2 regions of the Blastococcus brunescens genome follow, and region 2 is predicted to be linked to the other one. Evidence: riboswitches for the same ligand, from Rfam matches in the RefSeq annotation. Region 2 holds a riboswitch; the other holds the start of a gene.
What was found. A riboswitch is a leader RNA that binds a small molecule or an ion and turns the genes downstream of it on or off. The one in region 2 is predicted to bind S-adenosylmethionine.
Positions count from the first base shown of each region.

Region 1: it holds a riboswitch for S-adenosylmethionine, as region 2 does, so the genes downstream of both, thrC (threonine synthase) here and U6N30_RS27805 (bifunctional o-acetylhomoserine/o-acetylserine sulfhydrylase) in region 2, are expected to answer to the same signal.

Region 1 is NZ_CP141261.1:260,732-270,095, forward strand. It holds partial or broken gene U6N30_RS01900 (CocE/NonD family hydrolase C-terminal non-catalytic domain-containing protein) at 1-101, shown strand, start outside; gene U6N30_RS01905 (ABC transporter ATP-binding protein) at 197-871, shown strand; gene U6N30_RS01910 (ABC transporter permease) at 882-1,835, shown strand; gene U6N30_RS01915 (HAD family hydrolase) at 2,046-2,777, opposite strand; SAM riboswitch class I at 2,838-2,964, shown strand; gene thrC (threonine synthase) at 2,977-4,245, shown strand; gene U6N30_RS01925 (cold-shock protein) at 4,464-4,664, shown strand; gene groL (chaperonin GroEL) at 5,049-6,683, shown strand; gene U6N30_RS01935 (VOC family protein) at 6,850-7,233, opposite strand; partial or broken gene U6N30_RS01940 (DUF72 domain-containing protein) at 7,232-7,704, shown strand; partial or broken gene U6N30_RS01945 (DUF72 domain-containing protein) at 7,797-7,898, shown strand; gene U6N30_RS33115 (Gfo/Idh/MocA family protein) at 8,058-8,681, opposite strand; partial or broken gene U6N30_RS33120 (Gfo/Idh/MocA family protein) at 8,747-8,959, opposite strand; gene U6N30_RS01960 (bleomycin resistance protein) at 9,048-9,364, opposite strand, start outside.
Region 2 is NZ_CP141261.1:4,131,774-4,141,137, reverse strand. It holds gene U6N30_RS27850 (NAD(P)H-hydrate dehydratase) at 1-1,065, shown strand, start outside; gene gdhA (NADP-specific glutamate dehydrogenase) at 948-2,264, shown strand; gene U6N30_RS27840 (hypothetical protein) at 2,351-2,755, shown strand; gene U6N30_RS27835 (helix-turn-helix transcriptional regulator) at 2,756-2,953, shown strand; gene U6N30_RS27830 (gamma carbonic anhydrase family protein) at 3,007-3,606, shown strand; gene U6N30_RS27825 (aminotransferase class V-fold PLP-dependent enzyme) at 3,666-4,472, opposite strand; partial or broken gene U6N30_RS27820 (aminotransferase class V-fold PLP-dependent enzyme) at 4,547-4,867, opposite strand; gene U6N30_RS27815 (homoserine O-acetyltransferase family protein) at 4,952-5,368, opposite strand; gene U6N30_RS27810 (homoserine O-acetyltransferase family protein) at 5,344-5,931, opposite strand; gene U6N30_RS27805 (bifunctional o-acetylhomoserine/o-acetylserine sulfhydrylase) at 6,024-7,316, opposite strand; SAM riboswitch class IV at 7,361-7,475, opposite strand; gene U6N30_RS27800 (threonine aldolase family protein) at 7,529-8,587, opposite strand; gene U6N30_RS27795 (hypothetical protein) at 8,744-8,953, opposite strand; partial or broken gene U6N30_RS34740 (alcohol dehydrogenase catalytic domain-containing protein) at 8,907-9,331, shown strand.

The DNA.
Region 1 (9,364 bases), 1.0 Mb from region 2:
GCGTGACGAAGGCCTACAAGGACGGCTTCGTCGCTGTGCGGGACCTCTCCTTCGAGGTCCGTCGCGGGCAGGTGCTGGGCCTGCTCGGCCCGAACGGAGCCGGCAAGACCACGTCGCTGCGGATGCTCATGGGGCTGATCCGGCCCACGGAGGGCGGATCAGCATCTTCGGGCACGCGGCCGGCCCCGGCGCCCCGGTGCTCTCCCGGCTGGGTTCGTTCGTCGAGGGCACCGGCCTGCAGCCGCACCTGTCGGGCCGGGACAACCTGCGGCTCTACTGGGCGGCGACCGGACGCCCGGCGGAGGACGCGCACATGGAGGAGGCGGTCGAGGTGGCCGGCCTGGGCGCCGCCCTCGACCGGCCGGTGCGCCGCTACAGCCAGGGCATGCGGCAGCGGGTGGCGATCGCCCAGGCGATGCTCGGCCTGCCCGATCTGCTGGTCCTCGACGAGCCGACCAACGGGCTGGACCCGCCGCAGATCCACGCCATGCGCGAGGTCCTGCGGTCCTACGCCGCGACGGGCCGGACGGTGATCGTGTCCAGCCACCTGCTCAGCGAGATCGAGCAGACCTGCAGCCACGTGGTCGTCATGGCCAAGGGGCAGAAGATCGCGCAGGGCACCGTCGAGGAGATCGTCGGCACCGGCGGCGCCGTCTCCGTCGGACTGGTCGACGACGCCGACACCGACCGGGCGATCACCGTCCTGGAGAGCCTGCCCGGGGTCACCGCCGGGCGCACCGACGAGGGCTGGTCGCCGACCTGGACGGCTACAGCCGGGCCGCTGCGCTGCAGGCGCTGGTGGGGGCCGGCATCGAGGTCGACGAGTTCACGCCGCGCCGTCGCCTCGAGGACGCCTTCCTGGCCCTGGTAGGGGAGAACTGATGACCACGACCGAGAACGACGGCCGAGCGAGCCTCGCACCGAGCGCCGGCGATCGAGGAGCGGAACGAGGCCGGAGTCGAGGAACGGACACCGACCACGTGCAGCCGACGGGCGCCGTCGCCGGCTACCGGCCCGAGCGGACGCTGCGGCTCTCGGTCGAGCTGCGCCGTCAGTTCAAGCGCCGCCGCACCCTCGGCATCTTCGCGCTGATGGTCGCGCTCCCGCTGATCCTCATCGCGGCGCTGCAGCTGGGCGCCAGCGAGGAGGCGGCAGAGAACAACCGCATCAACCTGGTCGACGTCGCGACGTCCAGCGGCCTGAACTTCACGCTGTTCGTGCTGTTCGCGACCACCGGCTTCTTCCTGGTGGTCGTGTACGCGCTGTGCTTCGGCGACACGGTGGCCAGCGAGGCCCAGTGGGGGTCGCTGCGCTACGCCCTGGCGACGCCGGTTCCCCGCGCGCGGCTGCTCCGGCAGAAGTTCTACGCGGCGCTGGTGCAGTCGGTCGGGGCGCTGCTCGTGCTGGCCGTGGTGGCTGTGGTCGCCGGCGGCATCGCCTTCGGCTTCGACGACATCCGGACGCCGGTCGGCGTCACCCTCGGCCAGGGCGAGGGGATGCTCCGGCTGGCCGGGATGCTCGGGTACCTCGCCGTCCACCTGCTCGTCGTCGGGTCGCTGGCCTTCTGGTTCTCCACGATCACCGACGCACCGCTGGCGGCGGTCGGCGGTGCGGTGTTCACGATGTTCGTGTTCGCGATCCTCGACCAGGTCGAGCAGCTGGGCGCGATCCGCGACTGGTTCCCGACGGCGGAGGAGTTCGCCTGGACCGACCTGCTGCAGACGCCGGTCGACTCGGGCGACATGTTCCGCGGGGTGATCCAGTCGCTGGTCTACGCGGCGATCTTCACCGCGCTGGCCTTCCGCCACTTCTCGAGACGGGACGTGACCTCGTAGCGAGAGGCTTTGTCACGGCGAGTGGGCCCCGGAGGGGTCCGCGCAGGCGTGACGCAACGGCTCAACGCGACTGGGGACGGCACCTGGACGCGGTGCGGCCCGGAGGGTCGCAATGTCATAGCTACAGGCCGGCGAGCACGGCCTGGGCCCAGCCCTCGCCCATCGCGGCGTCGGTCACGGTGGCGTTCGGGACGGTCTCGAGGAGGCCGGTCATGCCGTCGACGGCCGCGCCGTTCGCGGTGATGAACAGCCGGCCGACCGCTGGTGCCATGTCCAGGTCGCTGACGCTGTCGCCGATCGCGACGGCGTCGGCGGGGAGATGCCACGCCGCTCGAGGTCCCAGGCGATGGCCGCACCCTTGGAGATGCCGCGCGGCATGAGGTGGAAGACCCGCGGCGGCAGCGGGTCGTCGTCCAGGCCGAACCGCGACGTCGCCGGGATCGCGCCGTTGTCCTTGAGCGTCAGCCAGCCAGCGCCCTGCTCGGCCAGCCAGGCGTCGACCGCGAGAGGGTCGACCCGCCCTCGGAGCAGGGCGTCGGTGGAGTGCGTCGCGTGCCAGGGCGCGTGCCACTCCAGCCGGCCCGGGTTCTCGGCGATCAGCTTCTCCACGACGCCCAGCTCGGCCATCACGTCCATGGGGGTGCGGCCGGCGTGCTCGGCGGGGAGCTCCCCGGTCAGCTGGTGGGTGCCCCGGCCGGCGTCCCAGGCGATCGTCGCGCCCAGTTCGGCGATGGCGCCGTCGGCGGCGAAGATCCGCGCCGCCTCGATGACCTGCTCGAACGTCCGGCCGCTGACCAGCACCAATGGGACGCCGGCGCGGTGCAGCTCCAGCAGCGCGGTCGCAGGCTCGGCGGTGAGCTCGCGGCCGGCGGTGTGCCAGAACGACCCCCGCGGGCCGACCATCGTGCCGTCGAGATCGGTGTAGACGATGCGGGCGGTCACATCTCACATCCTGACCGTGCACCGGATCGCCTGCCGGACTGGGTACAGTTCTCGGCGTTCCACTCATCCAGAGGGGCAGAGGGACACGGCCCGACGAAGCCCCGGCAACCGCCGCCTGCGCATGCGCAGCGGAAGGTGCCAATTCCGTCCCGCACGGCTCGACGGCCCGGTGCGGGGAAGATGAGGAGGTAGTCGTCGCATGACTCTGACCGCTCCCGGTTCGGTCCAGGCCGATGTCCACGCTCGCGGCCCGGTCCCGCCCTGTCCCGCCCGCGGCCTGGTGTGCCGCAACTGCGGGGCCACCTTCGGGCTGATCGCCGAGCACGCCTGCGCGGAGTGCTTCGGCCCGCTGGAGGTCGACTACGACCCCGAGCTCATGAAGGCGGTCACCCGCGAGCAGATCGAGGCCGGCCCGCAGAACATCTGGCGCTACGCCGGCCTGCTGCCCGTCGGCCAGGACCCGGCCGACCGCGTCTCGCTCGACCCGGGGCTGACCCCGCTGGTGCGCGCCGACCGGCTCGCCGCCGAGCTCGGCATCACCGGTGGCCTGTGGGTCAAGGACGACTCCGCCAACCCGACGCACTCCTTCAAGGACCGCGTGGTGAGCCTCGCGGCCACCGCCGCCAAGGGCCTGGGCTACCGGAAGATCGCCGCTGCTTCCACCGGCAACCTGGCCAACTCGGTCGCCGCGCACGCCGCCCGGGTCGGCATCCCGTCCTTCGTGTTCATCCCGAGCGACCTGGAGCCGGGCAAGGTCGTGCAGTCGGCGGTCTACGGCCAGACGCTGGTCGCCGTCGACGGCTCCTACGACGACGTCAACCGGCTGACCAGCGAGCTCGCCGAGACCGACGAGTTCGAGGACACCGCGTTCGTCAACCAGAACGTGCGGCCGTACTACGCCGAGGGCTCCAAGACGATGGGCTACGAGATCGCCGAGCAGCTCGGCTGGCGGATCCCGGCCCAGGTGGTCATCCCCATGGCGTCGGGCTCGCTGCTGACCAAGGTGGACAAGGCGTTCCGCGAGCTCACCGCGGCGGGCATCGTCGAGGCGACCGAGTGGACGATCTTCGGGGCCCAGTCGGCCGGCTGCGACCCGATCGCCACCGCCTTCGACAACGGCTGGGACGTCGTCAAGCCGGTGAAGCCGACCGGCATCGCCAAGTCGCTGAACATCGGCAACCCCGCAGACGGTCCCTACGCGCTCGACGCCATCCGCCGGACCGGCGGCTCGGTCGGCCGGGTGGGGGACGACGCGATCGTGCAGGGCATCCGTGACCTCGCCCGTACCACCGGCGTCTTCGCCGAGACGGCCGGCGGCGTCACGGTGGCGGTGCTGCGCCAGCTCGTGGAGGACGGACGGCTGGACCCGGCCAAGGAGACGGTCGTGCTCAACACGGGGAGGGCCTCAAGACCCTCGACCCGCTCGAGCCGGTCGTCGGCCCCACCCACCGCGTCGAGCCGTCGCTGAAGTCGCTGCGGGCGGCCGGTCTCATCGGCTGACGGTGGGCGGGCCGGCACGTCGCCCGATCCGGGTAACGGTGGTGCGTCGATGTACCGCTACCAGGCATTACCTGATGTAGCTTCTCGCGCGGTTCCAGTTCCATGTTCGTGACCAGCGGGCGGAAGAGCTAGACCCGGTCCCCCGATCCAGAGGGGCCGTCCGCACGCACGAACGTGGGAGCACACGTGGCACAGGGCACCGTGAAGTGGTTCAACGCCGAGAAGGGTTTCGGCTTCATCGCCGTCGACGGCGGCCAGGACGTCTTCGTCCACTACTCGGCCATCCAGATGGACGGGTACAAGAGCCTCGAAGAGGGCCAGCGGGTCAACTTCGAGGTCGTCCAGGGCGCCAAGGGCCCGCAGGCCGACCAGGTCACCGCGGCCTGAGCCTGCACCTCGCCGAGGCCCGGTCCCCTCTGGGGCCGGGCCTCGGTGCGTTCTGGGCACGTAGCCGGCGCCGCCCCGCGGAAACCCGAGGCATAGGTACCTATGCGTGCGTTCTGGGTCGTGAGACGCACGTATAGGTACCTATGCCTCGGGTGCCGGGACGGCGGTGGTCGGCCGGGGAACAGCAGCCGGGGAACCCCGTTCTTGCACTCGCAGGGGTCGAGTGCCAGACTCGTTTCTGGCACTCGGGGCTCCTGAGTGCCAATCAGGTCGGAACGGTGAGGCGCCGGCGCGTGGACGCAAGGGAGTCCGCGTCACCCGGTGTCGTCCGTCGCGGGCACCAACCCGGCCGTGCAGCGATCAATGCATGGAGGACATCACCACATGGCCAAGATGATCGCGTTCGACGAAGAGGCGCGCCGTGGCCTCGAGCGGGGCATGAACACCCTCGCCGACGCCGTGAAGGTGACGCTCGGCCCCAAGGGCCGCAACGTCGTACTCGAGAAGAAGTGGGGCGCCCCCACCATCACCAACGATGGTGTGAGCATCGCCAAGGAGATCGAGCTCGAGGACCCGTACGAGAAGATCGGGGCCGAGCTCGTCAAGGAGGTCGCGAAGAAGACCGATGACGTCGCGGGTGACGGCACCACCACCGCCACCGTGCTGGCCCAGGCGCTCGTGCGCGAGGGTCTGCGCAACGTCGCCGCCGGCGCGAACCCGATGGCCCTCAAGAAGGGCATCGAGAAGGCCGTCGAGGCCGTCAGCGAGTACCTCCTCTCGACCGCCAAGGACGTCGAGACCAAGGAGCAGATCGCCGCCACCGCCTCGATCTCCGCCGCTGACCCCGCCATCGGCGAGCTCATCGCCGAGGCGATGGACAAGGTCGGCAAGGAAGGTGTCATCACCGTCGAGGAGAGCAACACCTTCGGCCTCGAGCTCGAGCTCACCGAGGGCATGCGCTTCGACAAGGGTCACCTGTCGGCGTACTTCGTCACCGACTCCGAGCGCATGGAGACCGTGCTCGACGACCCGTACATCCTGGTCGTCAACGGCAAGATCAGCACGGTCAAGGACCTGCTGCCGCTGCTGGAGAAGGTCATGCAGTCGGGCAAGCCGCTGGCCATCATCGCCGAGGACGTCGAGGGCGAGGCCCTCGCGACCCTGGTGGTCAACAAGATCCGTGGCACCTTCAAGTCCGTCGCCGTCAAGGCGCCCGGCTTCGGTGACCGCCGCAAGGCCATGCTGGCCGACATCGCCATCCTCACCGGTGGCCAGGTCATCAGCGAGGAGGTCGGCCTCAAGCTCGACAACGCCGACATGTCCCTGCTGGGCCGCGCGCGCAAGTTCGTCACCACCAAGGACGAGACGACGATCATCGAGGGTGCGGGTGACGCCGACCAGATCCAGGGTCGCGTCAACCAGATCCGCGCCGAGATCGAGAAGTCGGACTCCGACTACGACCGCGAGAAGCTCCAGGAGCGTCTGGCCAAGCTCGCCGGTGGCGTCGCCGTCATCAAGGCCGGTGCCGCGACCGAGGTCGAGCTCAAGGAGCGCAAGCACCGCATCGAGGACGCGGTGCGCAACGCCAAGGCCGCCGTCGAGGAGGGCATCGTCGCCGGTGGTGGCGTCGCTCTCGCGCAGGCCACGGCCGTCGCGTTCGACAAGCTCGAGCTCGAGGGTGACGAGGCGACCGGTGCCAACATCGTGCGCGTCGCGCTCGAGGCGCCGCTGAAGCAGATCGCCATCAACGCCGGCCTCGAGGGTGGCGTCGTCGCGGAGAAGGTCCGCAACTCCGACACCGGCTGGGGCCTCAACGCCGCCACCGGCGAGTACGTGGACCTCGTCGCCGCCGGGATCATCGACCCCGCCAAGGTGACCCGCTCCGCGCTGCAGAACGCCGCCTCCATCGCGGCGCTCTTCCTCACCACCGAGGCCGTCATCGCCGACAAGCCGGAGAAGCACGCTCCGGCCGCCGGCGGCGGTGGCGACATGGGTGGCATGGGCGGCATGGACTTCTGAGTCCAGCTCCCTGGTAACACCAGCACTGCCCGGCAGGGGCGGTCCGCTTCGGCGGGCCGCCCCTGTCGGCGTTCGCGGCTCCTGGCCTGCTGTCGAGTGCGACGAAGTGGTGGCCATCGGTCGCTCATGACCACCACTTCGTCGCACTCGCCGCTGCGTACTCGGGTCACTCCGGGGCGAAGACGCAGAACTCGTTGCCCTCGGGGTCGGCGAGGACGCTCCACTCGATCTCGTCGTCCGCCTCGCGCACCATCGTGGCGCCGGCCGACAGCAGCGGCCAGGTCTCGCCGACGACATCGAAGTGCATGCGGTTCTTGACGATCTTCGGCTCGGGCACCGGGACGATCCACATCAGCGGCCCCTCCCCGGTCGGGTCGACGATCGGGATCGGCCAGTCGTGCGGACGGGGCTCGTCCTCCTCGGGCGTCTGGGCGTCCTCGAGCTGGTCGCGGCGCACGTAGCCGATCGCGGCGCACCACCAGTCGGCGAGCGCGTGGTGGTCGCGGGCGTCGAGGCAGAGGTCCTTGAACCGGGCGGGTGCGTCAGCCATGAGTGCGCAGGGTAGGCGGCTCCCCGTGAGCGTGATCATCGGGACCTCGGGGTGGCAGTACCGCGACTGGCGCGGGCTGTTCTACCCGGCCAAGCTGCCCCAGCGGCTCTGGCTGGAGCACCACGCCGAGTTCTTCGCGACGGTCGAGAGCAACAACGCGTTCTACCGGCTGCCCGAGCGCGAGACGTTCGTGAGGTGGCGCGAGCGCACGCCGCCGGACTTCCGGTGGGCGGTCAAAGCCAGCCGGTTCCTCACCCACATCAAGCGGCTGCGCGAGCCCGAGGAGCCGGTTGCCCGGCTGATGGGCCGCGTGGAGGGCTCGAGCACCGTCTCGACACGATCCTGCTGCAGCTGCCGCCGACGCTGAAGGCCGACACCGAGCTGCTCCGCGACTGCCTGGCGCACTTCCCCGGCGGCACCCGGGTCGCCGTCGAGCCGCGGCACGACAGCTGGTGGACCGACGACGTCCGGGCTCTCCTCGAGCGCTACGGCGCCGCGCTCTGCTGGGCCGACCGTGACGAGCAGCCAGTGGCCCCCTCTGGCGCACCGCGGACTGGGGGTACCTGCGCTTCCACCACGGCTACGAGGCGTGGGGGTACCGGCCGCAGACCCTGCAGCTGTGGGCCGACCGGATCGCCGCGACCTTCGGCGAGGAGGACGTGCTCGTCTACTTCAACAACGACCCCGGCTGCGCGGCGGTCATCGACGCCGTCCGCTTCGCCGACGCCGTCCGCCGGGCCGGGGGACGCCGACCCGCGTGCCCACCGCCGAGCAGGCGCTCGGCCGGGCCTGGGCCGAGGGCAGAAGACCCCGGGCGTCCCCGTCTAACCCAGTTCGGGGGCCTCGGCGTGCCGCACGCCGAGCTGCTCGGCCGCCTCGCCGAGGAGGGCCTGGACGGCGAGGGTGTCGGCCAGTGGCATCACCGAGCTCTCGGTCCGTCCTGCCCGCACGCACTCGGTGACCTCGATCAGCTCGTGCGCGTAGCCGGCGCCGATCGGAGGCCGGGTGACCGTCTCGGGTTCGGCGTCCCCGCGGTGCAGGACGATCGTGGAGGGGTGGTGGAACCGGGGCGGGACGTCGATCCACCCCGTCGTCCCGAAGACGCGAGCCTGGCCGGGCAGCGCGTTCCGGAGCGACGTCATGAGGGTCGCCGAGCGGCCGTCGCCGTGGTCGAGGAGCAGCGATGCCTCGGCGTCCGCGCCCGAGGGGAACAGCGAGCCGGCGGCGACCACGCGATCCGGCGTCCCCAGGAGCATCTGGGCGAAGTTGACGACGTAGACGCCGAGGTCGAGCAGCGCGCCCCGCCCAGCGCCAGGTCGAACAGCCGGTCGACCGGGTCGTACTCGCGGGCCACGCCGAGGTCGGCCTGCACGGACCGGACCTCGCCGATGGCGCCGTCGGCGATCAGCTCGCGGACGGCGACGATCGCGGGCTGGAACCGGGTCCACATCGCCTCCATCACGAAGACGCCGGTCTCGCGGGCGAGGTCGACGACCTCCTGCGCGCCCGCGGTCGTGGCGGTGAACGCCTTCTCCACGAGCAGGGCCTTGCCGGCACGCAGCGCGGCGATCGACAGCGCGTGGTGCTGCGGATGAGGCGTCGCGACGTAGAGGACGTCGACGTCGGGGTCGGCGACGATGTCGGCGTAGGAGCCGTGCGCCCGGTCGATGCCGTGCCGGTCGGCGAACGCCTGCGCCCGGTCCAGTGAGCGGGAGGCGACGGCCACCGGCCGCGCCCCTCCACGACGGCGAAGTCCTGCACCACCTTGTCGGCGATGCGGCCCGGCCCGACGATTCCCCAGCGGATCTCTTCGTTCACCCCTCAGACGCTAGCGGGGAGCCGAATCGCAGCAGGTTGCCGTCCGGGTCGATGTGCGCGCCCTCGCGGAGGCCGTAGTCGGTGTCCACGGGTGGACCGGTGCGCGGGACGTCGGCCCACCGGGCCGCGAGTGCGTCGGCGTCGGGCACGTGCAGGTAGGCGGCGGCCGCCGTCCGGAGCGGGTCGTGCCCTGGCGTCACCACCAGGTGCAACTCCACGCCGGCCATCGCTGCGAACCCGTAACCGTCGTCGTGAGCGCTGACCGCGCACCCGAGGGCCGCGTAGTGGTCGAGCGCCCGCTGCAGGTCCGTCA
Region 2 (9,364 bases):
GCGGTGCTGCGGGACTGGCCGCTCCCCGAGCCGGCCGGCGGCAAGAACGCCCGCGGCTCGATCCTGGTGATCGGCGGCAGCACCGAGACGCTCGGGGCCGTGCTGCTCGCCGCCGAGGGTGCGATGCGCGCCGGCGCCGGGAAGCTGCAGGTGGCCACGGTGGCCTCTCTGGCGCCGTTCGCCGCGCAGGCCCTGCCGGAGGCGCTGGTCCGGGCCCTGCCCGAGACCGACGACGGTGCGGTCAGCGCCGCGGCCGCCGACACCGTCCGCGACCTGGCCGAGAGCGCCGCCGCGGTCCTGGTCGGCCCGGGCATGGCCGACAAGGAGGCCACCCAGGCGTTCGGCGAGCGGCTGCTGCCCCACCTGTCCGGACCGCTCGTCCTCGACGCCCTCGGACTGGCCTGCATCACCGCCGACGACTCCTGCCTGCACCACCTGGACGGCCGGGTCGTGCTCACGCCGAACCCGACCGAGCTCGGCTACGCCCTGCACGCCTCCGACGAGGAGGTCGACGGGGACCCGGGCGGGTGCGCCCTGGCGCTCGCCGAGCGTTCGCGCGCGGTCGTCGGCCTGGGCGGGGCCACATCGTGGGTGGCCGCACCCGACGGGCGCCTCTGGCAGGACGAGAGCGGCAACGCCGGTCTCGGGGTCTCCGGCTCGGGCGACGTGCGCGCCGGCATCACCGCCGGGCTGCTCGCCCGGGGCGCCGACCCGGCCCAGGCCGCGATGTGGGCGGCCTACCTGCACGGGCGCGCGGGGAGCGGCTGGCGTCGGCCGTCGGCCCGCAGGGCTTCCTCGCCCGGGAGCTGCCCGGGCAGGTACCGGGGGCCCTGGCGGAGGTCGTGCCCTGAGCCGTCGAGCGTCGCGCGTACGTTGACGTCCCACCGACGATCAGTAGGACGGGAGGAACGCGGATGCATGTCGACGTCCCTGCGAAGGTGGAGGAGATCTACGCGGAGGTGCTGCGGCGCAACCCCGGTGAGCGAGAGTTCCACCAGGCCGTCCACGAGGTGCTCGAGTCCCTCGCCGTCGTCCTGGGCCGGCACAGCGAGTACGCCGAGATGAAGACGATCGAACGCATCTGCGAGCCCGAGCGGCAGATCATCTTCCGGGTGCCGTGGCAGGACGACTCCGGCGAGGTGCAGATCAACCGCGGCTTCCGGGTGGAGTTCAACTCCGCGCTCGGCCCCTACAAGGGCGGCCTGCGGTTCCACCCCTCGGTGAACCTGGGCATCGTCAAGTTCCTCGGCTTCGAGCAGATCTTCAAGAACGCGCTCACCGGGATGCCGATCGGCGGTGGCAAGGGCGGCTCGGACTTCGATCCCAAGGGCCGGTCGGACGCCGAGGTCATGCGCTTCTGCCAGTCGTTCATGACCGAGCTCTACCGGCACATCGGCGAGTACACCGACGTCCCCGCCGGTGACATCGGCGTGGGTGCCCGCGAGATCGGCTACCTCTTCGGCCAGTACAAGCGGATCACCAACCGGTACGAGTCAGGCGTGCTGACCGGCAAGGGCCTGGGCTGGGGCGGGGCCCTCGTGCGCACCGAGGCCACCGGTTACGGCGCCGCGTTCTTCGCCGAGGCGATGATGGAGGCGCGCGGGGAGTCCTTCGACGGCACCCGGGTCGTCATCAGCGGCTCGGGCAACGTCGCCGTCCACGGCATCGAGAAGGTGCACCAGCTCGGCGGCACCGCGGTGGCCTGCTCGGACTCCTCCGGCTACGTGGTCGACGAGAAGGGCATCGACCTCGAGGTGCTCAAGCAGGTCAAGGAGGTCGAGCGGGGCCGGATCGCCGACTACGCCGACCGCGTCGGCTCCGCGTCCTTCGTCGCCGGCGGCAGCATCTGGGACGTGCCGTGCGACGTCGCGATGCCCAGCGCGACGCAGAACGAGCTGGACGGCGAGGCCGCGCAGGTGCTGGCCCGCAACGGCTGCCGCTACGTGGTGGAGGGCGCGAACATGCCCGCGACTCCCGAGGCCGTCGACGCCTTCCGTGCCGCGGGGATCGTCTTCGCGCCCGGCAAGGCGGCCAACGCCGGCGGCGTGGCCACCTCCGCACTCGAGATGCAGCAGAACGCTTCCCGGGACCGGTGGACGTTCGAGCACAGCGAGGCCAAGCTGGCCGAGATCATGCGCGGCATCCACGCGCGGTGCCACGAGACCGCCGAGGAGTACGGGTCCCCCGGCGACCTGGTCTTGGGCGCCAACGTGGCCGGCTTCCTCGAGGTCGCTGAAGCGGTGCACGCGCACGGACTCATCTGAGGCGCCATTGTCAAGGGTGCTTGACATCGCGCGTTCCGGAGTGGTGAGGTGCCGGTGTCAAGCTTCCTTGTCACCTAGGAGTCCTCGTGGTGCTTCGTCACCTGGCGGCGGCCTCGACCGCGCTGGTGCTCGCGGCCGCCATCGGCGTCCTGGCGGGCACCTTCGGCGACGACCAGTTCTGGCTGCGCGCGGTGGTGTTCGGCGGCTGCACGCTCGCGCCCGCCTACGGGCTGGGGTGGCTGGTCTTCCTCTCCGGGCACACGGGCCCCGACCCGGTCGCCCGCCCGGAGGAGACCGTCGAGCACGACTGGTTCCAGCGCAGTGCTGCCGGCGCCTTCCTCGACCTGGTCGTCGTCGCGGGCCTGGGCGCGACCGCACTCGCGGTCACCGGTCTGCGCATCGATGCGCTCGACGTCCTGACGGCTCTGATCGTGCTCGCCTTCGCCGACGTCGCCGCGCGCTTCACGGTGCTGCGCCGACGAGACGCCTGAGTGCGCAACGACCTGGCTGCGCGGCGGCAGGGGCGGGGCTGGTCACAGGGCCGGTTGGCCGACGAACTGGGCGTTTCCCGGCAGACCGTCATCTCGCTCGAGAAGGGCCGGTTCGATCCCAGCCTCCCGCTGGCGTTCCGGATCGCCGCCTTGTTCGACTGCCGGATCGAGGACGTGTTCACACCGGACGGGATCTGACCGCTCTCCGAGCCGCTGCGTGCGGTAAGCAGGACCTGTCACGAGATCGGCTCGTGGACCAGCAGGAGGACGGCGTGGCCGACAACTACATCGCGGAACTGCCCTTCGGCGCCCCGAAGATCGACGACGACGCCTTCGTGGCGCCGACCGCGGTCGTCGTGGGTGCCGTGACCCTCGGGCCCCGCGCCAGCATCTGGTATGGCGCCGTCGCCCGCGCCGACCACGAGACCATCGAGATCGGCGAGGGTTCCAACGTGCAGGACGGCTGCACGCTGCACTCCGACCCCGGGTTCCCGCTCGTGGTCGGGCGGAACGTGACCGTCGGCCACAACGTGGTCCTGCACGGCGCCCGGATCGACGACGAGGTGCTCGTGGGCATGGGCAGCGTCGTCATGAACGGTGCGCACATCGGCTCGGGCTCGATCGTGGCCGCCGGTGCCGTCGTCACCCAGGGCAAGCAGTTCCCGCCCTGGTCGGTGATCGCCGGCGTACCGGCGAAGGTGGTGCGCGAGGCCAACGACGACGACCTGCTGCACATCCGCGGCAACGCGGCGGCCTACTACGAGCGGCTGCCCGAGGCGCGCAAGGTGCGCCCGGTCGTCCGGCGCCCCCTGCCGCCGGCCGGCATGGTGCCCGGCGACGCGCTCGCCTGAGCGGACCGCCTGCCTCCACCGCTCGCTCGCGGCGCCGCCCTGCAGGGCGGCCGCTGGCGTCAGGTCGCCAACCACTCCCGCAGGCCGGTGACGAGCCGGTCGACGTCGTCGGCGTCGGTGTAGGGCGCAAGCCCGACCCGCAGGCCGCCGGTGTCGCCGAGGTCGAGCCAGCGGCTGGCCTCGATCGCGTAGAAGGAGCCGGCCGGGGCGTTGACGCCGCGCCCGGCCAGGAAGCGGTAGGCGTCGGCGGCGTCCCGTCCGTCGAAGGTGAGCAGCAGCGTGGGGGTCCGGTGCGCGGCCCGGGACCACAGGCGGACGCCGGGCAGCGCCGCCAGCTCGGCCTCGAGGTGCTCCCGCAGCCCGTCCTCGTACTCCTCGAGGGCGGTCATGGCCGCCACCAGCCGCTCGCGCCGCGTCCCGCCCGTGGGTGAGAGGTCCGCCAGGAAGTCGATCGCCGCCGTCGTCCCGGCCATGAGCTCGTAGGGCAGGGTGCCCAGCTCGAAGCGCTCGGGGACGTCGTCGGACGAGGGCAGGAGCTTGCCCGGGCGCAGCGTCTCCAGCAGGGCCGGGGCGGCGGCGAGGACCCCGCAGTGCGGGCCGAGGAACTTGTAGGGCGAGCAGGTGTAGAGGTCCGCACCGAGGGCGCCGACGTCCACCGGCGCGTGCGCGGTCAGGTGGACGCCGTCGACGGCGAGCAGCGCGCCGGCGGCGTGCACCCGCTCGGCGATCCCGGCCACCGGTGGGCGGGTGCCGATGAGGTTCGACGCCCCGGTGACGGCGACCAGCGCGGTGCGGTCGGTGAGCACCTCGGCGACGTCGTCGATGGTGAGCTCGCCGGTCGCCGGGTCGAACGGCGCCCAGCGCACCGTCGCCCCGGCCCCTCGGCCGCGATCACCCAGGGCCGCACGTTGGCGTCGTGGTCGAGCCGGGAGACGACGACCTCGTCGCCGGGTCCCCAGCCCGCGGCCAGCGCCCGGGCCGCGGCGAAGGTGAGCTCCGTGGCGCTGCGGCCGAACACGATGCCCCGCGGATCGGCGCCGAGGAGATCGGCCAGCGCGGCGCGGGCGCCCACGACGATCTCGTCGGCGTTCCGCTCCGCCGCGGTGACCTGGCCGCGGTTGGCGATCGGCGAGGTGAGGGTGTCGGCGACCGCGCGGGCGACCGGCTCGGGGACCTGCGTCCCGCCGGGACCGTCGAAGTGGGCGGTGCCGGCCCTCAGCGCGGGGAACTGCGCGCGTACCGCGGCGACGTCGTAGGTCATGCGCCCGACGCTATCGAGTGCGCCGAGTGCGACGAACTCGTGGCCATCAGCCGCTGAGCACCACGAGTTCGTCGCACTCGTCGGTCATCCGGCGAGCAAGTCGCGGAGGAGCTTGCCGACGGCGGCGGTCTCGATGAGGAACCCGTCGTGCCCGTACGGCGAGGAGATCACCTGCAGCGGGACGCCGAGACCGTCGGCCACCTGCTGCTGCAGCCCGATCGGATAGAGCCGGTCGCTGTCCACGCCCGCGACCACCGAGCGCGCGGTCACCCGGGACAGGGCCGCCGCCACGCCGCCCCGCCCCCGGCCGACGTCCCAGCTGTTCATCGCCTCGGTGAGCAGCACGTAGCTCCCGGCGTCGAAACGGCGGCTCAGCTTGTCCGCGTGGTGGTCCAGGTACGAGGCGACGGCAAACCGGCCGTCCGCCTGCACCGCCGTGCCGAAGCGCTCCTCCAGCTCGAGGGCGCTGCGGTAGGTCAGGTGGGCGATGCGACGGGCCACCCCAGACCGTCGACCGGCGGATCGGCGTGGTCGTAGTCGCCGCCGGCCCAGCGCGGATCGGCGCGGACGGCGGCCTGCTGGGTGGTCTGGGTGCCGATCTGGTCGGCGGTGGCCACCGCGCCCGACGCCAGGAAGAACAGCGTGGCCACCCGGTCGGGCATCGCCACCGCCCACTCCAGGGCCCGCATGCCGCCCATCGAGCCGCCGACCACGCAGCCCCAGCGGTCGACGCCGAGCGCGTCGGCCAGGGCCGCCTCCACCCGCACCTGGTCGCCGACGGTCACCTCGGGGAAGCGGGAGCCCCAGCGCACGCCGTCGGGGTCGAGGGACGACGGTCCCGTCGTCCCCTGGCAGCCGCCCAGCACGTTGGCGCAGACGACGAAGTGCCGGTCGGTGTCCAGCGGTGCACCGGGCCCGATCAGCCCCTGCCACCAGCCGGGGGTGGGGTGCCCCGGGGCGGTCATCCCGACGACGTGGCTGTCACCGGTCAGCGCGTGCTCGACGAGCACGGCGTTCGAGCCGTCCGGCGCGAGCGTCCCCCACGTCTCGTAGGCGACGCGCACCGCGGGAGCTCGCCGCCGCGCTCGGGAGCGAACGCGGGCAGGTCGAGGAAGACCCGGTCGCCGACCGGATCCCCTCGACCCACCCGCCCACGTCAGGCGGTCTTCGCGGCGCGGAAACCGGCCTCGAGGTCGGCGAGGATGTCCTCGATGCCCTCCAGGCCGACGGCCAGGCGCACGAGGCCCGGCGTCACGCCGGTGGTCAGCTGCTCCTCGGCGGTCAGCTGGGAGTGCGTCGTCGAGGCCGGGTGGATGACCAGGCTGCGGACGTCGCCGATGTTGGCCACGTGGCTGTGCAGCTCCAGCGCCTCGACGAACCTCTGCCCGGCGTCGCGACCGCCGTGCAGCTCGAACGTCAGCACGGCACCGGCGCCCTTCGGGGCGTACCTCTGCTGGGCCGCGTGCCACGGCGAGCTCGGCAGACCGGGGTAGTTCACCCGGTCCACCTCGTCGTGGGCCTCCAGGAACTCGGCCACCGTCAGCGTGTTCTGGATGTGCCGCTCCATGCGCAGCGACAGCGTCTCGATGCCCTGGACGACGAGGAACGCGTTGAACGGCGAGATGGCCGGGCCGAGGTCGCGCAGCAGCTGCACCCGGGCCTTGAGCGCGTAGGCCGGCGCGCCGAGATCGGCGTAGACCACCCCGTTGTAGGTCGGGTCGGGCGTGGTGAAGCCGGGGAACCTGCCACCGGTCCAGTCGAACGACCCGCCGTCCACGATCAGGCCGGCGATCGCCGTGCCGTGCCCGCCGAGGTACTTGGTTGCCGAGTGGACGACGACGTCGGCGCCGGACTCGAAGGGCCGGATGAGGAACGGCGTGGCGATCGTGTTGTCCACGATCAGTGGGACGCCGTTGCGGTGCGCGACCGCGGCGACCTTCTCGATGTCGAGGATGTCGCCCTTCGGGTTGCCGATGGTCTCGCCGAAGAAGGCCTTGGTGTTGTCCCGCACCAGCGACTGCCAGTTGTCCGGGTCGTCCGGGTTCTCCACGAAGGAGACCGTGACGCCGAGCTTGGGCAGCGAGTGGTGCAGCAGGTTGTACGTGCCGCCGTACAGCGAGGCCGAGGCGACGACGTGGTCACCGGCCTCGGCGATGTTGAGGATCGCCAGCGTGGTCGCGGACTGCCCGCTCGCCACGGCCAGCGCGGCGACACCACCCTCGAGGGAGGCCACGCGCTGCTCCAGCGCGTCCTGCGTCGGGTTCATGATCCGCGTGTAGATGTTGCCCATCTCGGCCAGCGCGAAGAGGTCTGCGGCGTGCTGGCTGTCGCGGAACTGGTAGGCCGTGGTCGCGTAGATCGGCAGCGCGCGGGCGCCGGTCGTGGGGTCGGGGCTCGTGCCGGCGTGGATCTGCCGGGTCTCGAAGCTCCAGCTCTGCGGGTCGGTCATGCGCCGTCTCCTGTCGCTCGCGGGAGATCCCGCGGCGCGCAGGAGCTCCGTCCTTGCCGGGCGACGGTCGTCGTCCGGCCGGCTCTTCCCTGGAGCACCTCAGACGGAGTTGAGGTTGCCGGGCAGCCAGCCAGGTGCTTGTCGCTGCCTCTCGTGAGCCGTCTGCGATGGTAGGCCGCCGCGGCCCTGACCTGCACGCGGGCCCCCGCCGGTCAGCCGGCGAGCGTCGCGATCGCGTTCCGGATCTCCGGCACGGTCAGCGCCATGGTGGCGTCGCCGACCGCGAGCTCGACCCGCCGCACGGCCGGGTCGCCCGTCGTCATCGACCGCTCCCAGGTCCACAGCCCGTCCTGGGCGAGTGCGTGGGCGGCCGCCCGGAAGTCGTCGGCACCGGTGCGCAGCAGCAGGTGCAGCATCGGCGTCTGCGGCGGGTCGGGGACGACGGTGACCCCGGGTAGGTCCCGGACCGCCGTGGCGATCTCGCGGGCCCGCTCCAGGTAGCCAGGCATCAGTGGCAGCCGCCGGCGCAGGCAGCTCAGCGCCGACGCCGCGCCGGGCCACAGGCCGAACAGCGTGCCGCCCATCCGCTGCCGCCACTCCCGGACCTCGCCGACGACGTCGGCCGGGCCGGCCAGGCAGCACCCGGGAAGGGCGCCCAGGCCCTTGTAGAAGCTGACGTAGGTGGTGTCGAACAGCGCCGCGACCTCGGCCGGGGCGCGGCCGTACCCCACGGCCGCCTCCCACAGGCGCGCGCCGTCCAGGTGCGCGGCGGCGCCGCGGTCCCGCGCCCAGGCGACCTGGGCGACCAGGTCGTCCCAGGGCGGCAGCTGCCCGCCGAGGTCGCGCTGGGGCAGCTCGACCACCAGCGCCGCCGGGAACTCGGCGACGGCGTCCAGGTCGGCGCGCAGCAGCAGCCGGTGCTGGTCGCCCACCGGGCGGCCGACCACACCGTGCAGCCGTTCCAGCGCCTGGCCCTCGTGCCGGGTGAGGTGGCTCTGGGGGTGGAGGACGACGGTGCGCCGGCCCCGGCGGTCGGCGTGCACGCGGAGGGCCGACTGCTGCGCCATGACCCCGCTGGGCAGGTGGACCGCCGCCGGTTGCCCGAGCAGCGCCGCCACCTCCGCCTCGAGCTCGGCCACGACCCCGCCGTCGCCGTAGCGGTCGGTCACGGTGTCGGGCGGGATGGTCGCGAGCAGCTCGGCCGCGCTCTGCGGGCCGTGCCAGGTGAGGGCGCGGTCGCAGGCCCGGCGGAGGGCGTCGAGGTCGTCCACGTGGTCAGTCCGATGTCTCACGTGAAACAACCGGCCCAGCCGGTGGCATCGCGAACCAGAGCGCCTGGGCCCGGGCGCACACCTCGCCGTCGGGGCCGATCAGCGCCGACGCCGCCGTGGTCCGGCGCCCCTCCCGGCCGATGACCCAGGAGAGGATCACATGGTCGGTGTCCAGCCGGACGGGGAGTCCTGTCGGACGGTGATCGTCCCGAGCAGGTGCGGCGAGGGGTCCAGCGGGATCGGGCGACGCAGCCGCACGCTCACCGCAGGGGAGTCGACCAGGGGCGCCAGCCGGCCGGCCAGGTAGCCGCCGTTGGCGGTGCCCGGCGGGCCGCAGAAGCGCCCGGCGACGGCGAGGGTCTCCATCGGGCCGATCGTAGGCACCGGGCAGGCTGGGCCCGTGCGCGCGCTGCTCTTCGAGTCCTTCGGTGGTCCGCTGTCGGTGCGGGAGGTGCCGGCGCCGGCACCCGCTCCCCACGGTGTGGTCGTCCGGGTGGCCGCCAGCGGCATCTGCCGCAGCGACTGGCACGCCTGGCAGGGCCACGACGCCGGCGTCGTCCTGCCGCACGTACCCGGGCACGAGCTCGCCGGCACCGTCGAGGCGGTCGGCGAGGGGTCCGCCGGTGGCGGGTCGGCGACCGGGTCACCGTGCCCTTCGTCAACGCCTGCGGCCGCTGCGCCCAGTGCGCGGCCGGCGACCAGCAGGTGTGCGCCCGGCAGACGCAGCCCGGCTTCACCCACTGGGGCTCGCTGGCCGAGTTCGTCGCCCTGGACGCC